DNA from 2 places in the Natranaerovirga pectinivora genome. Region 2 is predicted to be linked to the other one. Evidence: a T-box and tRNA genes for the amino acid it is inferred to sense, from the RefSeq annotation. Region 2 holds a T-box; the other holds one or more tRNA genes.
What was found. The T-box of region 2 lies ahead of argS (arginine--tRNA ligase). A T-box ahead of a tRNA ligase gene usually reads a tRNA of that ligase, here a tRNA-Arg.
Positions count from the first base shown of each region.

Region 1: it encodes a tRNA-Arg, which carries the amino acid that the T-box ahead of argS (arginine--tRNA ligase) is inferred to sense. The anticodon was not compared.

Region 1 is NZ_SMAL01000009.1:21,267-31,514, reverse strand. Features, by position in the region: gene asnS (asparagine--tRNA ligase) at 1-35, shown strand, start outside; gene EDC18_RS11630 (hypothetical protein) at 178-1,890, shown strand; gene EDC18_RS11620 (6-phosphofructokinase) at 2,377-3,453, shown strand; tRNA gene EDC18_RS11615 (tRNA-Arg) at 3,552-3,625, opposite strand; gene EDC18_RS11610 (ATP-binding protein) at 3,689-4,687, opposite strand; gene EDC18_RS11605 (DnaD domain protein) at 4,690-5,739, opposite strand; gene murC (UDP-N-acetylmuramate--L-alanine ligase) at 6,106-7,488, opposite strand; gene purR (pur operon repressor) at 7,768-8,577, shown strand; gene spoVG (septation regulator SpoVG) at 8,826-9,122, shown strand; gene glmU (bifunctional UDP-N-acetylglucosamine diphosphorylase/glucosamine-1-phosphate N-acetyltransferase GlmU) at 9,319-10,248, shown strand, end outside.
Region 2 is NZ_SMAL01000004.1:55,275-65,522, forward strand. Features, by position in the region: gene rpmA (50S ribosomal protein L27) at 175-465, opposite strand; gene EDC18_RS07245 (ribosomal-processing cysteine protease Prp) at 469-795, opposite strand; gene rplU (50S ribosomal protein L21) at 804-1,115, opposite strand; gene EDC18_RS07255 (alpha/beta hydrolase family protein) at 1,623-2,387, shown strand; gene EDC18_RS07260 (trans-sulfuration enzyme family protein) at 2,446-3,579, opposite strand; gene EDC18_RS07265 (trans-sulfuration enzyme family protein) at 3,581-4,735, opposite strand; SAM riboswitch class I at 4,861-4,964, opposite strand; gene EDC18_RS07270 (RidA family protein) at 5,022-5,396, opposite strand; T-box leader at 5,605-5,805, shown strand; gene argS (arginine--tRNA ligase) at 5,865-7,625, shown strand; gene EDC18_RS07280 (SHOCT domain-containing protein) at 7,798-8,193, shown strand; gene EDC18_RS07285 (FxsA family protein) at 8,429-8,842, opposite strand; gene EDC18_RS07290 (TIGR03905 family TSCPD domain-containing protein) at 8,893-9,156, opposite strand; gene EDC18_RS07295 (MEDS domain-containing protein) at 9,315-9,881, opposite strand; gene EDC18_RS07300 (helix-turn-helix domain-containing protein) at 9,939-10,248, opposite strand, start outside.

The DNA of each region.
Region 1 (10,248 bases), on a different contig from region 2:
CCTTTCCGAGAACAGTTAATAATTTGGAATTTTAATTATAAAACTAACCCATATAATAAGAGTAGATATGTATTGAACCATTTATATGGGTTAGAATTATAATATGTAGTTTATTTAAAAACTTGCTCCCAAGGATCTGGAAATGGGAATACAACAGCAAATAAGGATTTGATTAATATGAAAGTGAATAAAAAATTTATATATGGGATAAGTATCTTTATTGGTATCTTAATCATTGGTTTAATGGGTGTTTTTTGGTATACATACAGTAGCATTTTTATTTTCACTTTTGAAAGAAGTAATGCCATTGTTTATGATCAAATAGAGGTTATTAATGAAGAAATTGAACTGACTATCAATAATGAAACCATAAATAATATTTTTGCTACAAATATAAACCACTATAAAGAGGATTTTTATATAAACTTAAAAGAAAGGTATATAAAAATTAATGTTGACTATAAAGGTGTAACTATTCCTCTAAAAGCTACTTTTACAATTAACTTACATAATGATAATATTGAATTTATTTATAATAACTTAAAATGGGGAAAGTGGCGTTTGCCCATACCATTATTTCAAGAACTATTTACCAGACATATATCAAATGTAGGGGGAAATAAGATTTACCTTGATAATTTAACAGAGATAGATGTGTTAGAGTTAAGAAGGATAAAGTTATATGAAGAAGATGTAAAACTTAGTATTGGAATAAATGAAAAAAAACTTGAGGATTTTTTAAGAATTCTATTTGATAATTACAATAAAGAAATATTAGCTTTCTATAGCCAATATGAAAATGAAAATTATCAACTAATATATGGGTTATTTAGTGAAAAACAAATAGATGATGCCATAATAAATGTATTAATAATGGATTATATGGAGGATAAAGAGTTTCTAAAAGATTTATTAGTATTACTAGATGATGAGGTCATTAATGATCTTTTTATAGAAAATCCTTATTTATTATCAATAGATGCAGAAGAGATTAGTGCAAAAAAGGCATTATTACAAGCAAAACAAGAAATGAATAGTTTTCAATTATTGCTAGAGTCTATTATAAAGTATGATGCTAATAAAGCAAATAAGTTATTTGTATTAGGTAATAATCCATACGATTTTGAAAGGGATATGGTAATTACCCCTTTATTATTAGTGGAGTCTTATAAATTACCTGTAACAGAAGAATTTGCCAGTAAGGCTGAGTACTTTTATGATGAGGAAGGTTTTTATATAATATACTTTTTAAATGCCAACCAGTATGTGATATATAAGGAAGGTGTATATGAAATTATATCCATTGAAGAATTTGAGGAAGTATATAATCAATATACCTTTGGTAAAAAACAATTACCTAATAAAAAACATATGGGCAGAAAAGAAATTGAAACTGTTGTTATGGACTATTATGGAACAGATAGGGTTTTCACCAGGTATCTGGCCATTGATAATCAATATGCATTTATCTTAGCATCTTATGGTGTTAACTATCAAAATATTGTTCCAATAGCTTTAGAAAAGGATAACAATACATGGCATATTATTCAAGCTAATATAACAGATTTTTATGAGTTTAATGAGTTGAATAGGGGCTATAATATAAGTCTAATACCAGGACATATTAAAGATAAGGATAGGATTATTCCACTATCATTTAATGATAGAACAAAAATTGTAGAGGATCTTTATGAAAGGGAAATTATTAGCAATAAAAGTTTTAGTCAATTATTATATGCATCATATATGAATAAATTTATTTTTATTAAACTACTTGATGGAAGAGAATTTGTATATACTGTATCCTTTGGATTTCTTGACAAGATATATACACTAGAAGAGGCGTTAGGAAGTTATAGAGTTCCTAAGATAATAATGATACAAGAATAGACTTGAAAAAAGCTTATGCTTCTTGGGTACCAGGTACCAAGAGGCATAAGGGGGTAATAAAAATGGTTGTCCTTAGGCATAATAAAAATGTTATTTTTAACATAGGAATACTTTGTTTCATTTTTAATAAATTTATGTCATACTAATATAGTAACTATAATTAGAGTGAATGATGAATATGATACAAATTATTTTAATCCTAATACTAATACCTTTTAATATGAAAATATTTAAAGCAATAAAAGAATACTTATTTCCCGATAAATATGAGTATATAGAATTACAAAGATTGATTTTATCCAAAGATACTTTTAAAGTTAATAAATCAAAGTACCAGAGGGCTGATTCAATACAAGAAGTTAAGATAATTTTATTATATCTTATTTGCTTAATTATATTAATTATTGAATTTTGTTTGATGTATGAAATGTTTAATAAGTTCATTTAAGTACTGCTCTCATACTAAAGATAAAGGAGGTTAATTATATGAAAAGAAGAATTGGAATATTAACCAGTGGTGGAGATTGTCCTGGACTTAATGCGGCTATAAGGGCTGTAGCGAAATCAGCATATAATAAAATGGATGCAGAAATAATTGGAATTGAAGATGGCTTTAAGGGCCTTATCAACAAAAAATATAAAATGATGAAACCAGAAGACTTCTCAGGTATATTAACAAGAGGTGGAACCATACTAGGAACGGCAAGAACTCCTTTTAAAAGAATGAGAGTGATAGAGGAAGATAATTTAGACAAAGTTAAGGCTATGGTGAACACATATAATGAGTTAGAACTAGATGCCTTAGTTGTTTTAGGGGGAAATGGAACCCATAAAAATGCTAACTTATTAAGAGAACAGGGTCTTAACGTAATCGGCTTACCAAAAACCATTGATAATGATATATGGGGAACAGATATTACCTTTGGTTTTCATAGTGCAGTAAATATTGCAACAGATGTAATTGATAGGATTCATACCACAGCGGATTCCCATGACAGAGTAATGCTTGTTGAACTAATGGGAAATAAAGCAGGGTGGTTAACTTTATACGCTGGGATTGCTGGTGGTGCTGATGTCATTTTAATACCAGAAATTCCTTTCAGTATGGATAGTGTACTAGTGGCTCTAAAGAAAAGATATGATAGTGGCAAAAACTTCTCTATTCTAGCTGTTGCAGAAGGAGCCGTTACAAAAGAAGAAGCAGTAATGACTAGAAAAGAGTTTAAAAAATATAGAAAAGAAATGAATCACCCATCTATTTCTTACAGTATTGCTGATGAAATAAACAAGCAGCTAGGATTTGAAACAAGAGTAACCATTCCAGGGCATCAACAAAGAGGGGGATCCCCTTCTTCCTATGATAGAGTATTAGCAACTAAATTAGGCGCTTTTGCAGCTGAGTTAATTGAGAGAAACGAGTATGGACAAACAGTAGCATTGGTTAACAATCAAGTAGTAGGATTGCCTCTAGAAAAAGTTGCTGGAAAACTAAAAAAAGTAAGGTCTGATAATGATCTTATAAAGTCTGGACGTTCAGTAGGAACAAGTTTTGGTGATGAATGAAATTGACCATCATTGACTAACGCACCAGAAGAAAGAAATGACAAAAACAAAACAGCTTATACCACTGTAAATTCAGGGTATAAGCTGTTTTTTCTATACGCACGCTGTAGGACTCGAACCCACAACCTACTGATCCGAAGTCAGGCGCTCTATCCAATTGAGCTAAGCATGCAGACAAATATATTTTATCATTAATTATATTTTAGTCAAGTATTACTTAGTTGAAGTTTAAAGATTAGTCTTTAAATGCTTTCTTAATACGAATATCATCTCCGAATATTTTAAGAGTCTCATAGCTTCCAAAAATTCTTGAAACGATCCTATTAGAGTATTGCTTAGACCAATCTGCTGGTTGTAAGTTTGTTGATATAATAGTTGACTTTTTACTAATTAATCTAGTATTAAGACAATTAAACAACTGAGAACTGGTAAAAGACGTACTAAATTCTGTTCCTAAATCATCTATAATTAACAAATCACAATTAAGTATATCAGCTACTAAATCCTCATAAATATCACTATTATTTTTATTGAACTTATTCTTTTCAAAGGTTTCAAACAACTGAAAAGCTGTAAGATAGATGACATTATGGCCTTTATCTAAAAGAGATTTTGCAATACAATTGCTTAAAAAAGACTTTCCGACACCAGCATTACCGTAAAAAATTATATTTGAAAAATCCGTTTTAAAATGTTTAATAAATCGAATACAAAAGCTATATACATTTGTTATATTCTGACGAGGAGACATACCATATTTTTCATTAATTTCAGTAGAAAAAAAAGTGAAATCAAAAGAATCAAAATTCTCATGCTCTAATAAAGACTTTATATTAGACTGCTCATAAGCAAGATCTACCAATCTTTGCTTAAAACAATAACACTTTTCGTTTTTAATAAACCCAGTATCAGAACATTTATTGCAATCGAACTGTTTTTGAAGATAGTCTTTTGGATAACCATGAAGATGGAGAAGTTCAATTTTCTTCATTGACAGTTCTAAGTTTTTTTCTTTTAATTTCTTTAATTCATTGCTAGAATCAAAAGAATTTGAAATTAATAATTTTGACAAATGAATACTTGTCCTACTAATTTCGTGATCGATTTCTTTGATTTCAGGAATTTCATTATAAATTTCTTTCTTGCGATAATCGTATTTGTATTGATTTGCTAATTGTTTTTCTTCGTAGAGTCTCATAATTTGTTTAAATTGTGAAGTTTTTAAATTCACCATAACTACCTACTTTCACTTGCCTTTTTAATTAAACGTTCTCTTGCCATTTTTTCAAGTTCGTCAAAATTATAATCCCGTTGACTATAATTAACAAACTTACTCTCTTTTTTAGTTTCTGGACGTGTTTTTTTATTTTTTTCAAACTGATCATCTAACAGTGTAATATCATTAAAATTACGGACATTCTTTTTATGCCAAGCGGATAAAATAGAGTCAGCATAATCAAAGCTAGGCTGGTGTATAGCTTGTATGGTTCGATTACAAGCTTCAAGGATAATATCTAATTCAAACTTATATGTTTCTAGCCATTTTTTCATATATTGTATTTCAGTTACTGCAGGGTTTCTATTTCCTAATCCGAAAGCTTTCATTATACCGAAATAACTTTTGCTAAAAACTTGTATATGATTTCTTGCTTTCTCAAGAGTATCAATATTATTTTCAGACCAAGTAATGGCAACTTTTTCTATGTATCGCATAGATCTATTGTTATTTGAAACACAATACTCTATTAAGAATTCAATAACTTCAAATGGAAGCTTAAGCCAATCATAAAAGGAAATAAGTGTACTTAATTCATTTTGAGTAAGTAATTTCCCTAAGTATTTTTGAGTAATATATATCAATTGTTTAAATGAAGCATTCTCAGCAAATTTATTCATTTCAGAAGGTTTGTATTCAGGTTTTTCATTTGGTATAAGTTCTACTGAATCGGTATCCATCTGATTAATAGTCTCAATTGTAGGAGAATGTTGTAAATTACCTAGCTGTAATATAGAAATTTTATTGATTTCTTTATCAGTACCTTCAACTTTTAAAATATTTAAATCATTCCAGTATCTAAGAGCTCTAAGAACATCAGCCTCAGTAAGATTTAGATTATCAGCAATTAAAGATGTCGAAATTTCTGTATTATTTTGCATACTTCTTAAAATATATAAATACACTTTTATAAAATCTCCATTAGCAGAAGACATATAGTGGTCAATAAATATATTTGAAACAGAAGTATACAAGTTATATTGCCCTGAATCTAAAACGATTTTATGCATAATGATTCCCCTTAAATGATTAAATAAAACCAAATCAATTATTTTACAGTAGTATCATTATAGCATAGAATACAAAAATTGAGAATGTAAATCCTAAGTTTATACGTTCTAAAATATGACAAAATCATTTGTAAGAATGTCATCTTATTGACAATGGTGTCGGATAAGCAATGTTAATAAACCTGTGGATAATGTGGATAACTAGTGCACATAAGTTGTAAATAATAAAATCCTTTAGAATAAAATGCCTAAAATAGGCTTGTTTCATTTTTAAATTCATAAAATAAAAATAGGATTATGTTAACAAAAGTGTTCACAAATATATAATGAAAATAATGTTGATAAATATGTGGATAGTGTGGATAACTAATTTCCAAGGAGCTCTTCCCCTATGATATTAATATCTCCGGCCCCCATAGTTATTAACAAATCACCATCGGCACAATTTTGCAATAAAAAGCATTCAATATCATCAAATGAGGAAATATAGTAGGCCTCTTTTCCTAATTCTGTAAGCTTATTCAAAAGATCTGTTGCATGAATATCCCCTGGGTCTTTTTCTCTAGCGGCATAAATATCTGTAACAATAATTTTATCAGCCAAACTAAGAGACGTTGCAAATTCATCTAAGAAAGCTTTGGTTCTGGTATAAGTATGTGGTTGAAAAACACACCAAACTCGTTTGTGGGGATAATTCTCTGTAGCTGTTAGTGTTGCAAGAATTTCTGTTGGATGGTGAGCATAATCATCAATAATAGTAACGCCAGAAACAGTGCCCTTATATTCGAATCTTCTTTGAGTACCATTAAACTGCAATAAACCTTCTTTTATATCATCTAAGGTTATTCCTAATTCTAAAGAAGAAGCAATAGCAGATAAAGAGTTATATATATTATGAAGTCCAGTTACTTGTAATTGAATCCTATCTAGCTTTTTCCCTTTATAAATTAAGTCATAACTGCCATGGGCTAAAGCATTATATTCAATGTTATCTGCAGAATAATCGTGTTTGTTCATATCTGAACCAAAGCTTACAATTTTACAGTGCAAGTTAGAAACCAAAGAATCATATTCATTAATATCACCATTCACCACCAAAATGCCATCGGAAGGAATTTTTTTTGCAAAACAATTAAAAGACTCAACGATTTCATCTAAATCCTTGAAGAAATCAAGATGATCTGCTTCAACATTAAGTATAATCCCTACCTGTGGATTGAGTTTAAGAAAACTATTATAATACTCACAGGCTTCTGTTACAAAGAAATCCTTTTCACCAACTCTAATATTGCCTTTTATCACATTTAGAATACCTCCTACAGATATTGTAGGGTCTTTTTTACCTTCCAATAATATATGAGATAACATTGAAGTGGTTGTTGTTTTGCCATGTGTACCAGAAACAGCAATAGAGTATTTATAGTTATTCATAATTTGCCCTAATAGCTCTGCTCTATCTACCAATGGAATATTTAATTTTTGAGCTTCTTGAAATTCAGGATTATCTTCCTTTACTGCAGCTGTATGTACCACAAGATCATATTTATCTGAAATATTGCTAGACTTATGACCAATAAATACTTGTATGCCTAGATTTTCAAGGCGTTCTGTTATGGCAGATGATTTCATATCGGAGCCACTTATTTCAAAATCATTGTAATGAAGAATTTCAGCTAGTCCGCTCATACTAATACCGCCAATACCAATAAAAAATATTTTTTTTGGATTATTAAAAGTTATTTCAGTCATTCATTAACACTCCCTATATTTTTTGAAAGCTAATTTTTTTCCCAAATACTCTATCTAAAATAATTTTATACCTTAATTAAAAGTATATGCAAAAAATTACAATTCTATATTGATATTATACCTGTTAAAGAAAAAAAATTAAAGAAAAAGAAAAATACCGAATGTTTTTGAAAAAAACTACTTAAAATATTCGTGTAATTGATGTATAATAATTAAAAGGAAAAATGAGAAGATAATTCATTTTTATAATCAGCTGGATTGAAAGGAAAGGGTATATGAATGGGAAAAGTAAGCAAGAATATGAGAATTGGTGTTATTACAAAAATATTAACTGAGAATCCAAATACTTTGTACACATTAAATTTCTTTACGGAACAGTTTAATTGCGCAAAATCCACTTTAAGTGAGGATATAGATGTAATTGCTGAATTATTTAAACAATATAATTTAGGGAAAATTGAATCTTTTGCGGGAGCGTCAGGAGGCATAATTTACAAACCTAGTATGTCTGAAGAACAAGTTAATGACTTAGCTAAAGAGTTGTGCTTGAGGCTAAAAGAGGAAAGTAGGATTATTCCAGGTGGTTATGTATACATGAACGATATTTTTTATGACCCAAGTTTGGCCCATAAAATTGGAAAAGCTTTAGCAAATCCTTTTTTTGATAAAGAAATTGACTATGTTGTTACTATTGAGACAAAAGGTATTCCATTAGCATTAATGACAGCAAGAGTTCTGAACAAACCAATGGTAGTTATTAGAAAATCAGCAAAACTCACTGAAGGCACAACCATACAAATGAATTATATTACAGGATCATCTAAGACCATTAAGACTATGTCATTGGCAAAAAGAGCTATCCCTAAAGGATCTAAAATATTGTTCGTTGATGATTTTATGAAAGCTGGAGGAACAGCAAGGGGTGTTATCGATTTAATGGACGAGTTTGAAGCGGAAGTAGTTGGTGTTGCAGTAGTAATGACAACAAAATGGCCAGAAGAAAAATTAGTAGATGATTTTTACTACCTTGTTGAGTTAGAAAATGTATACGAAGAAGAAAAAGAAATAAAAGTCTACCCTAAAAAGTAAAAAAAATGTAGTTCTAAAGTACTGTTAAAGAAGAAATAAACTTAAAAACAAAATAATTTGTCGAAAAAGATAAAAAGTTATCTAAAAACCCCTTAAGTATGCGCTAAAATATAATTTTTTATTCAAAAAACCATTGAATTTTAATAATAAGTATACTATAATTATTTTGTGAAAATATAATCGAACCTCCAGGGGAGATCCTAATTACTTCTCAGGATACTAACAAAGTTACAGAAAGGGGTTAACACATGGAAATAACAGATGTAAGAGTACGCAAAGTCAACAAAGAAGGTAAAATGAAAGCAGTTGTTTCAGTGACATTTGATAATGAATTCGTTGTTCATGATATTAAAGTTATTGAAGGCGAAAAAGGTTTATTCATAGCAATGCCAAGTAGAAAAGCTTTAGATGGAGAGTTTAGAGACATAGCTCATCCAATTAATTCTGAAACAAGAGAAAAAATTCAAAAATGTGTACTAGAAAAATATGAAACAGTATTATTAACAGATGAGACAGAGGACGAAATAGCTGTATCTTTTATTTAATAATACATAGGCACTTTCTTAGGAAAGTGCCTTTTTTCATTTCATAGAACACTTTTATTCCCTACAAAGTGAAAAATTAGGATCAAAAGAATGAAAAGTGTTGATTTTTCCAATGCAATAGGGTGTTATTTATTGCATATATTATATATGTATTGTAAAATATTTATTGAACTATATAAAGGAAGGTGTTTATAAATTGGAAAAGTTAAAAGCTGTAATACTTGCTGCAGGTCAAGGGACGAGAATGCAATCTAAGTTGCCAAAAGTTTTACATAAAATTATGGATAAGACGTTACTAGAATATGCCATAGAAGCAGCTGTTGAAGCGGGTGCTGAAGAAGTTTGTGTTGTAATTGGGCATAAGAGTGAATTAGTAAAAGAAAAAATCAATAATAATGTTGAATTTGTTATTCAAAAAGAACAACTAGGTACAGGGCATGCAGTTATGCAAGCTAAAGAATTTATTGGAAAAACTGGCAAAACTTTTATTCTTTTCGGTGATACACCTTTAATTACTGGAAATACACTAAAAGATTTAATTGAAAAGCATGATAATAATAAAAATTCTATAACAGTATTAACGACAAAGGTTGACAATCCTAAAGGATATGGTAGAATCATTAGGGATTCAAATGGTGCATTTGTAAAAAGCGTAGAGGAAAAAGATGCTACTGAAGATGAAAGAAAAGTAAATGAAATCAATTCAGGAATGTATATATATAACTCTAAGGTGCTTTATGAAACACTAGACACACTAACAAATGATAATGCACAAGGAGAGTACTATTTACCAGATACGTTAAAAGCAGCCATCGAAAAAGGCTATAAAGTAGATGGAATGAGTACAGACTTAAGTTCTGAAATATTAGGTGTTAATTCAAGAGTTCAATTAGCAGAGGCTCAAAAAATTATGCAACTTAGAATAAATGAATACTGGATGGAACAAGGTGTAACAATAGTAGATCCTAATGCTACATATATAAGTAAAGATGTTAAAATTAAAAGAGATACAATTATTTATCCAAATACCATTATAGAAGGTAAGACTACTATTGGTGAGGACTGTACCATTGGATTAAATACTCGAATAAGCAACTCTATTATTAGTGATGGTTGTACAATTGAA
Region 2 (10,248 bases):
ATATTTTTCTTTTGTATCCCTTATAATTTATTCCCTTAAAAACAAGACTAAACAATGAACCCACTTAAACTTACATTATTATCCATTTATCAAAATGTTAAAATAAAAAGCTTCAAGCCATTTGACTTGAAACTTTTTTAAGAGAAGAAATTATTAACAAGTATTAATTTCTTATTATTCGTTTGAAGCTACTGGGTATACAGAAACTTGTTTTTTGTCTCTGCCTTTTCTTTCAAATCTTACAACACCGTCAACAAGGGCAAATAAAGTATCATCTCCACCACGTCCAACGTTATTTCCTGGATGGATTTTAGTACCACGTTGTCTGTAAAGAATGTTACCAGCTCTTACTACTTGACCGTCTGCTCTTTTTGCACCTAATCTTTTAGATTCTGAATCCCTACCATTTTTAGTAGATCCAACCCCTTTTTTATGTGCGAAAAACTGAAGGTTAATTCTTAACATTGGTTACACCTCCTTAAATGAGACCTGTATATATTGCGTTCCATATTCACTTTCAATTCCATTTAAACCAAGTATAAGTGTATCTAGTAACAATTTTGTTTCTTTAGATACCTTATTATTAAACTTAATTGTTATTAAGCCTTCTTTTTCATTTTCATCTATATGAAATGAATCAGGTGTAAATGACTCAATGGCATTCACTGTGTTGATTATAAGAACAGATACAGCAGCGCATATAACATCATTGCCGTGTTCACCATAACCAGCATGGCCTTTTGAAGTAAATCCAATAATATCTTGGTCTTTTTTTATAAAATTAACTTTAATCATAATCGATCCTATGCGTTAATTTTTTCAATTTTTATTTTTGTAAATGGTTGTCTGTGTCCTTGTTTTTTGTGATAACCTTTTTTAGGTTTATACTTGTAAACAATGATTTTTTTGCTTTTTCCTTCTTCTACTACAGTAGCTGTAACAGAAGCGTTAGCCACTAAAGGACTTCCAACAGAAACAGATCCATCTTTGCTTACCATAAGAACTTCGTCAAAAGTTACTGCTTGACCAGCTTCTACATTAAGTTTTTCAACTTTAAGTGTATCACCTTCAGCAACTTTGTATTGTTTACCACCAGTTGTTATAATAGCGTACATATAGGCACCTCCTATCGTCCTAGACTCGCCGAAATATGGTGACTGGTATTATTTACCAATGCTTAAGACCTCTTCGAGCGGCATACCACTAATGAATGATAGCATAAAGGGTAATTCAAGTCAAGTATTTTTTTAAACTCACTATACATTAAAATTTAAATTATCAAACTATAACGCCTTCCTTTAAGAATGCAGATACATATTTTCTTTGTTTTTTTATACAGACTTTTAGCCAATCCTTTTTAATTTTTTCACATCACCTTAATTCTATTCTTATAACCTTAAAGGACATCCTTCTTATTTTTTTCCAAATGTATATAGCATTCATTAATGTACTTATAAAATATTGACATCTATATTAGTATATATTACAATTACATACATACTATTCATATATGTTTTATAGGAAATTAAGATTTGTTATTCTTTAGAATGTTTTTTACCAAAGCAAAGGTCATAAATTGAATTTATAGAATTATAAAATATACATTAAGAAAGGAGCTTTCTATGGAAACTTCAGTTAATATAATAAGCAATAATAAAACTTTAAGAGGGGTTTTACATACACCAGATATTCAAAATAGTAAGTATCCTATAGTAATGATTTTTCATGGATTCGGCGGGAATAAAATGGGACCACACTTCCTATTTGTAAAACTATCAAGATTATTAGAAAAATACGGCATCGCAAGTATACGCTTTGATTTTGGGGGAAGCGGTGAAAGTGATGGTGAATTTATTGATATGACCTTAGATAGTGAGTTAGAAGACGCAAGAAATGTTTTAGATTATGTTAAATCATTAGAACAAATTGACCCATCCAAAATTGGGGTCTTAGGATTCAGTATGGGGGGCGCTATCGCTAGCTTGCTAGCAGGAGAAAATCCTAATGAAATAGATAGGTTAACCCTCTGGGCTCCTGCAGGAAATATTGGAGAAATTGTAATCAATAATTTTATTGGAAAGGGCTATTCTGACTTCGTAAAAGATGGCTATTACAACTATGAAGGATTAAAATTTGGCAAAAACTTTGTTGAGAATGTTACCAGTACGGATGTTTTCAATCTGGCTTCGCCCTATACTAAAAAAGTTCTATTGATTCATGGCAACGCTGATGAGGTTGTTTCATTAGAAGCTTCAAAAAAATATCTTAAGATATACGGAAGTTCTTCTGAATTAATCATCATAGAGGATGCAGATCATTTATTCAGTCATCATTTATGGTCTGATAAGGTATTAGAAAAAACAGTTGATTTTTTTGTTGAGACATAGGTTATTTATATAAATAACAAGTAAAATAAGGTCAGAAAACCTCTGACCTTATTGATTTTCAAAGTAATGCATTCTTAAAATCATCTATAATATCATCTATTTCCTCTAGCCCAAGGGATACCCTAATAAGATTATCCGTTATACCTAACCTTTCTCTTTCTGTTTTAGGTATTGCAGCATGAGACATCTTAACAGGATAGGAAACAATTGTTTCAACGCCACCTAAGCTCACCGCTACCGCTGCGAGAGTCACCTTCTTCATAAAACTTCTTGCTCTTTCAGGTGTGTCTGTTTTAAAGGACAAAACAGCGCCACTACCTTCTGCTTGTGATAAATGCAACTCTTTACCTGGATGATTCTTTAACCCTGGATAATAGACTTCTGTTACCCCATCTTGTTTTTCAAGCCAAGTGGCAAGTTCTAAAGCGTTTTTTTGTTGAAAATCCATTCTTACTTTTAGAGTCTTTATACCTCTTAATAACAACCAACTGTCTTGTGGCCCTAAAATAGCACCGAAACCATTTTGAACAAAATAAACTTTTTTGGCCAATGCCTCACTATTAACAACAACTAAACCACCTATTACATCACTATGACCACCTATAAACTTTGTAGCACTATGAATAACGATATCCATACCTAAGTCAATAGGCCGTTGCAATAAGGGTGTCATAAAAGTATTATCAATAATGGTTAGAATATTATGTTCCTTTGCTATTTTAACAACACCTTTTAAGTCTGTTACTTTTAATAATGGATTGGATGGTGTTTCTAAAAAAATTGCTTTTGTATTCTTTTTTATATTTTTTCTAATATTTTCTATATTTGTCACATTAACAAAAGTAATCTCGATACCAAATTTATTAAAAAATTTACTTGCAACCCTATGAGTGCCTCCATAAACATCTTCACATACAATAATATGATCATCCTTTTCAAAAATTGAAAGAACAGATGAAGTAGCTGCCATTCCAGAAGAAAAAGCAAAACCTTTATACCCACCTTCAAGAATTGCTATAGTTTCCTCAAGGGCCTTCCGAGTTGGATTCCCCGATCTAGAATAATCAAATTCAACGGGTCCATCAATATCTTTTTGATGAAATGTTGACGCCTGATAAATAGGAATGCTTAATGCTCCTGTTTTTTCATCTATTTCATTACCATTATGAATCAATCTTGTTCCAAATTTCATATTATTCCTCCTTCATTGCTTGTTCAAGGTCATTAATTAAATCATCTACATCTTCTATACCCACTGACAATCTTAATAGCTTATCATTAACCCCAATTTTTTCTCTCATTTCTTTTGGTATTGCTGTATGCGTTTGTTTGATAGGATAGGTAATAAGACTTTCTACACCACCTAAACTTTCTGCATAAGAAATAATTTTTACATTTTTCAATAGCTTATTAACTGTTTCAACATTTTTAACTGCAAAAGATAGCATTCCCCCAAACCCAGAGGCTTGATTTATTGATATCTCATACCCTTTATGATCCTCAAGGCCTACATAATTTACTTTTTCTATTTCTTCTTTTTCTGTTAACCATTTTGCAATTTCCATTGCATTCTCTTGCTGTTTTTTTAACCTAATGCCTAAAGTTTTCATACCTCTAAGAATCAACCAGCTGTCAAAAGGAGATAATATTGCGCCAATTGTTTTTTGTAGCAATTGAATGGGTTCTATTAACTTTTCATCTTTAACGACAACAAATCCTGCTAAAGTGTCGTTGTGTCCTCCCAAATACTTTGTGCCACTATGGAGTACTATATCAGCACCTAATTCCAAAGGACGTTGATAATAAGGTGATAAAAAGGTATTGTCTACAATAACTAAAATGGATTGTTGTTGTTTTAATGCACTTATTTTTTTGATATCCGTTACTTTCATCATTGGATTTGAAGGTGTTTCAATATAAATCCCCTTAGTCTTTTCATTAATACAGGTTTGTAATTCTTCTATATTACTTGTATCAATATAAGAAATCTTTATACCATTTTTTTTAGAAACTTGTTCAAACAGTCTATACGTGCCACCATATAAATCATCTGAAACAATGATATGATCACCTGGATAAAACAATTCTAAAGTTGTAGAAATCGCTGCCATACCACTAGAAAATGCAAAACCTGCTGTACCATTTTCAAGAGTAGCAATTGCTTTTTCAACTTCCTGCCTTGTAGGATTATTCTCTCTTGAATAATCAAATCCTGTTGATTGATCCACTCCTGGGTGTCTAAAAGTAGCACTTTGATAAATTGGGAAACTTATGGCACCTGTGACTTGATTTTCACCTCTGCTGCCATGTACAATTTTTGTTTCAATACCCAAACCTTCTTTTTTCATTGCTTCACAGCCTTTCAATATGTTAAATAAATTATCTTACCCTTTATATATTACTTATAAAAATGAGAACTTTACTATACTGACCAAAAGAAAAAAACCTTCCTAAGTAGGAAGGTTTTTTCTTCCTCTTATCTTTCAGCTTTTTGCTGCAGGATTTAGCACCACTGCATATATTTATGCCGGTTGCTGGGTTTCATCGGGCCAGTCCCTCCACCACTCTTTATAAGAGTTGTCATATTAAATTATTGTATTAGATTATCATACCAGTAAAGTTGTGTCAATATTTTTAACCTTTTACAATCATTTCAATTTCTATACTTGCTCCCATTGGCAAAGCTGCTACACCAATTGCTGAACGTGCAGGATATGGGGGTGTAAACTTATTTTTATACACTTCATTCATACCAGCAAAATCATCCATATTGGTTAAGAACACCGTTACTTTAACCACATCATCAGAGGTCAATCCTGCCGCTGCCAAAACGTTAAAACAATTTTCAAAACACTGCTCCGTTTGAGCTTTGATATCCCCTTCTACAATTTTACCTGAAGCATCAAGGGGTAATTGACCTGAACAAAAAATAATATCTCCTGCATAAGCAGCATGGGAATAAGGTGCAATAGGTGCTGCGCCAGCTGCATTAAATGTTTTTCTAGTCATTAATAGCACTCCTTCTTATCTTAGCTTTTTCATATTTTAATCTTGTTTTTCTTTATCTTTTATTATATCTCTTAACTTTATTCTAATCAACATATAGTATCTTATTTTGCATCTCTACATATAATATTTATAACCAAATCAAGTTACTTTTACAGTAAGCATTGACATAAATCAAGCTATACTATATAATAATCCCAACTAAATTATGTTAAATTCTATGAAGAGAAAAGTATCTATAGTGTTTTTTATAGCGATCAGGAGATGGTGAAAGTCCTGAAGAAACTTATAGAGAAAAAGGGTCTCTGAGAATCTTATTCGAGCTTTGGCAAGAGTAAGACGCTAACTGCGTTAAAGTTTCGAGTGGACTTATGTCAATTAGAGTGGTACCGCGGATTACTCCGTCTCTTGTTATAGAGGCGGTTTTTTATTACCATTTTATAAAAAATTTTTATATCTAGGAGGATTATTATGAATAAATTTATTAAACAATTAAGCCACATCTTTGAAGATACTTTTGAGCAATGTGGTTATGACAGATCTTATGGAACCGTTACAGTGTCTAACCGTCCTGACTTATGTCAATTCCAGTGTAATGGTGCTTTGCCAGCTGCTAAGAAATTCAAGCAATCTCCTATTGAAATTGCTAATAAAGTTCTTGAGGCTTTAAAAGACAATCCGATCTTTAAGTCCATTACAACAGCAGGTCCAGGGTTTATTAATATTATTTTAGAAGATGAATACTTAGTCAATTATATTAATGAATTGTCAAAAGAAAACAAATACGGATGCGCCGACCTTTTAGAACCAAAAACAATAATGGTAGATTATGGCGGTGCCAATGTTGCAAAACCGTTACATGTAGGTCACTTACGCTCTGCTATTATTGGTGAAAGCATCAAAAGAATCTCACGTTTCTTAGGCCATAACGTCATTGGCGATGTTCATTTAGGAGACTGGGGCTTACAAATGGGTATGGTGGTTTCAGAAGTAAAACGACGTCAACCAGACTTACCATACTTTGATGAAAACTATACAGGCGAATACCCTACCAAAGCACCTTTTACAATTAATGAATTAGAAGAAATCTATCCTGCTGCCAGTGGTCTGGCTAAAACCGATCCTGCAGCAATGGAAGAAGCTAGAAAAGCAACGGCTGAATTACAAAAAGGCCGTAAAGGGTATATGGCTTTATGGAAGCATATTCTTGATGTTTCTGTTGCAGACCTTAGAACAAACTATGGTAATCTTAATGTAGAATTTGATTTATGGAAAGGCGAAAGTGATTGCCAACAACATATTGATTATATCGTTGATTATCTTAAAGAAAATAATTACACAACCGAAAGTGATGGGGCTTTGATTGTTGAAGTGGCTGAAGAAACAGATACTTACAATGTACCTCCATTCATTGTTTTAAAATCAGATGGTGCTTCTTTATATAGCACGACCGATTTAACAACCATTTGGGAAAGAGTAAAAGATTATAACCCTGATCGAATTATATATGTAGTTGATAAAAGACAACAACTTCACTTTGAGCAAGTATTTAGATGTGCTAAAAAATCTAAAATTGCTAACGATGATCTTTCCCTAGAGTTCTTAGGCTTTGGTACAATGAATGGCAAAGATGGTAAACCATTTAAAACAAGAGAAGGTGGTGTTATGCGCCTTCAAGACTTAATTCAAATTATTAAAGACAATGTACGTGATAAACTAAGAGACAATAGTGGCTTTACTCCTGAAGAAACTGAAGAAATCGCTCGTAAAGTTGGTTTATCTGCTTTAAAATATGGCGATTTATCTAACCAGGTAACAAAAGACTATGTGTTTGATATAGACCGTTTCTCTTCTTTTGAAGGTAATACAGGACCATATATTCTGTATACCGTTGTAAGAATCAAATCCATTTTAAGAAAAGCCAATGAAGAAGGTTTATCTGCTTCCAAAATCATTGGAGCTTATAGCGATACTGAAAGAGATTTATTATTAACCATTTCAAAATTCAATGAAGTCATAGAAGGAAGCTATTTAGACAAAGCACCTAATCGAATATGCGAATATGTTTATGAGCTATCTAATTTATTTAATAAGTTTTATCATGAAACTAAAATTTTATCTGAAGAAAACATTGGTAAAAAATCATCTTGGATTGGACTTATAACTTTAACTAAAGATATATTAGAAACTTGTCTTGATCTTTTAGGCATTGAAACACCTGAAAGAATGTAATTTTCTATTGATAAAGAGGACTATTTGAAGTCCTCTTTTGTCTTTTAATGGTTTCAGTTCATATATTTATTACCATGTTTTTTTCTAATTAATTTCCAATTTCCTACCATACTAAATAAAGGAGGTACTATTAAATTTATATTTATCTTTGTTAAAGAAAGGAGTAGATCTTATGTTTTTTAAAAAAGGTATACTATCTACTGGTCTTTCATTTGCCATACTTCTACCCTCTGCTTCTCTATCACATGGTCATGCCTTGTCAGATCACACCGTTTTTTTTCATTCTTCTGCCATAGTAGCTGAAGATGAAAAAACTGAATTCTCTCCAGACATTAAAGAAAAAGCTAAAGACTTAAAATCTAAGTTTAAAAAAGGTGAAATAACCGAAGACCATTACCATGAAGAGATGAAAAAAATCAAACCTAAAAAATGTAGTCATAAAAGAGGGTCAAAACTTTCTGCTGAAGATAAAGCAAAATTAAAAGCACTTAAAGCTCAATTAGAAAATGGCGAGATAACAACACAAGAATTCAAAAAACAGTTTAAAGGGCTCCAAAATAAAGAATAGTATTTCTTGCAACTAATGTGCCTCCTAAAAAGAGATAGATAAAAAATTTATCTATCTCTTTAATCATACCACTCACCTACTGTCTTAAACTATACTAACCCCTTCTCAACTTTTTATATCATATCTTTTTACCTTTATCAACTGTGAAAGACTATTTATCGAATAATTCTTCACAAAAAAACACCTATCCCATAGATAAATGTTTTTGAGAGTGACGAAGTCACTTTGTTCTAATCTAAAAATCCTTGTGCTCATATATAAAGGTATCTCTTTGAATTTTATTACTGAATTTTTCTCTTATCCATCTTTTATAAATGATTCTTGTCACTGGAATAATTAAAGTGAACCCAATTATATCTGTTAAGATGCCGGGAGTTAATAATAAGGCCCCACCAATTAACACACATAACCCGTTAATAAGTTCCTCGCCTGGTAAATGACCTGTGCTTAGTTCATTTTGAATCCTACTAATGATCTGTTTTCCTTCACTTTTAGCCATATAGGCCCCTATTATCCCTGTTGTAATAACTAGTAAAATAGTATAACCCCAACTGGTTTTACTAGCTATTTCAATTAATACATACAATTCAACCAATGGCATAACTGTAAATAGCAACACGAGTTTGGTAAAGATATTTTGTTTTTTCATTAGATTCACCCAATCTATTATTTGCTTTTGTAATGGGATTGTACAAATATTTATATACAATTTTCTAAGTCCTCATATGCCTTTTTTACACCTTGAGCAAGTTGATCACTACAAGAAGTTAATTTTCTCTCGCATATAATACCTGAACATTTTTCTATTATTTTCTCTACTGTCCATCCATCAATTAAATGCGATATTGCTTTTAAGTTGCCGTTACAACCATCTACAAATTCAACATTTGTTATTACATTATCATTTATATCAAATGTGATTTCTTTAGAGCATATATTTACTGTTTTATATGTATATTTCATACTATATCCTTCCACATTCTTATTAACGCCTTTTAAATCAACACGTCTTTCTTCATATAATTTTATCATATCTTAAAATGTATAGCAAATACATCTCCCTTAATATTTTACAATAATATAAACCCACTAATATACCTAGATGTTTTAGTCGGCTTATTTTATTTACTCATATACAAAGATGATCTAACAAACTCTGTGTCAGACATAATATATTCATGACTTCTCATCAGTCCTGTATAAAGGGATGCACATATCTCTGAGGTATTATAGGCACATACAACCATAATTTTCATATTACTTATGTTCTTATCTGATAGTTTCTCGTACTGTTCAACTATAGAAAAAATATTTTTCTGTTCTTTCCATTCAACATGTGCCCAAGCACGAACAGTAATTCGTTTTTTTAAAAAAGATTGAACCAATTCTTCAAAATGCTTTAATATGCTTTGTAATTCAAAATCTCCATAACATTTATAGAACATATGATTATCAAAATAGTGAATTTTTTTTTGGTCATCTTCAGATAATATTTTTTTAACCTTCTCCTGAATTTGCTTGTAAATTTGTAGATTTTCTATAATAATAATGTGATGACCTCTTTCAATTCCGGCCTTTATATAAGCCATCATATTATCGATATACCTGTTTTTTCTTTTAAAAACATAAGCAATGTGAGCAGCATTTGAAACTTTAAGGTATTTGGTTACGGGAATAAAATCTGACATTATATCACTACTTTCTAATTATGTCTAACACTTATGCGGTTTTTAATACACATCAAATTATAAATCCTCTTGTATGTAAAAGGAAGGAAGTACCAAAGATTTTTTTGAAATAAAAAAGGGTGAATTAACAATCTCTCCATCTGTCATTAGCAGAGGGTATTTTTTCATTAACTTTATATGCTCTTCTGCTGAAACTAATGAAGCTTTGTAGGTTTGAACAAATAGAATCTTATCAAGTTCTATATCACTTTTTTCTAGTTTTCCTATTATATCGTATTGGCATATTTTTTCATTATGTAGCCAAATATATATTGATTCTTTATACTTATATTGTGATTGCAATTCTTTAACGCAAGAAACTATTTCT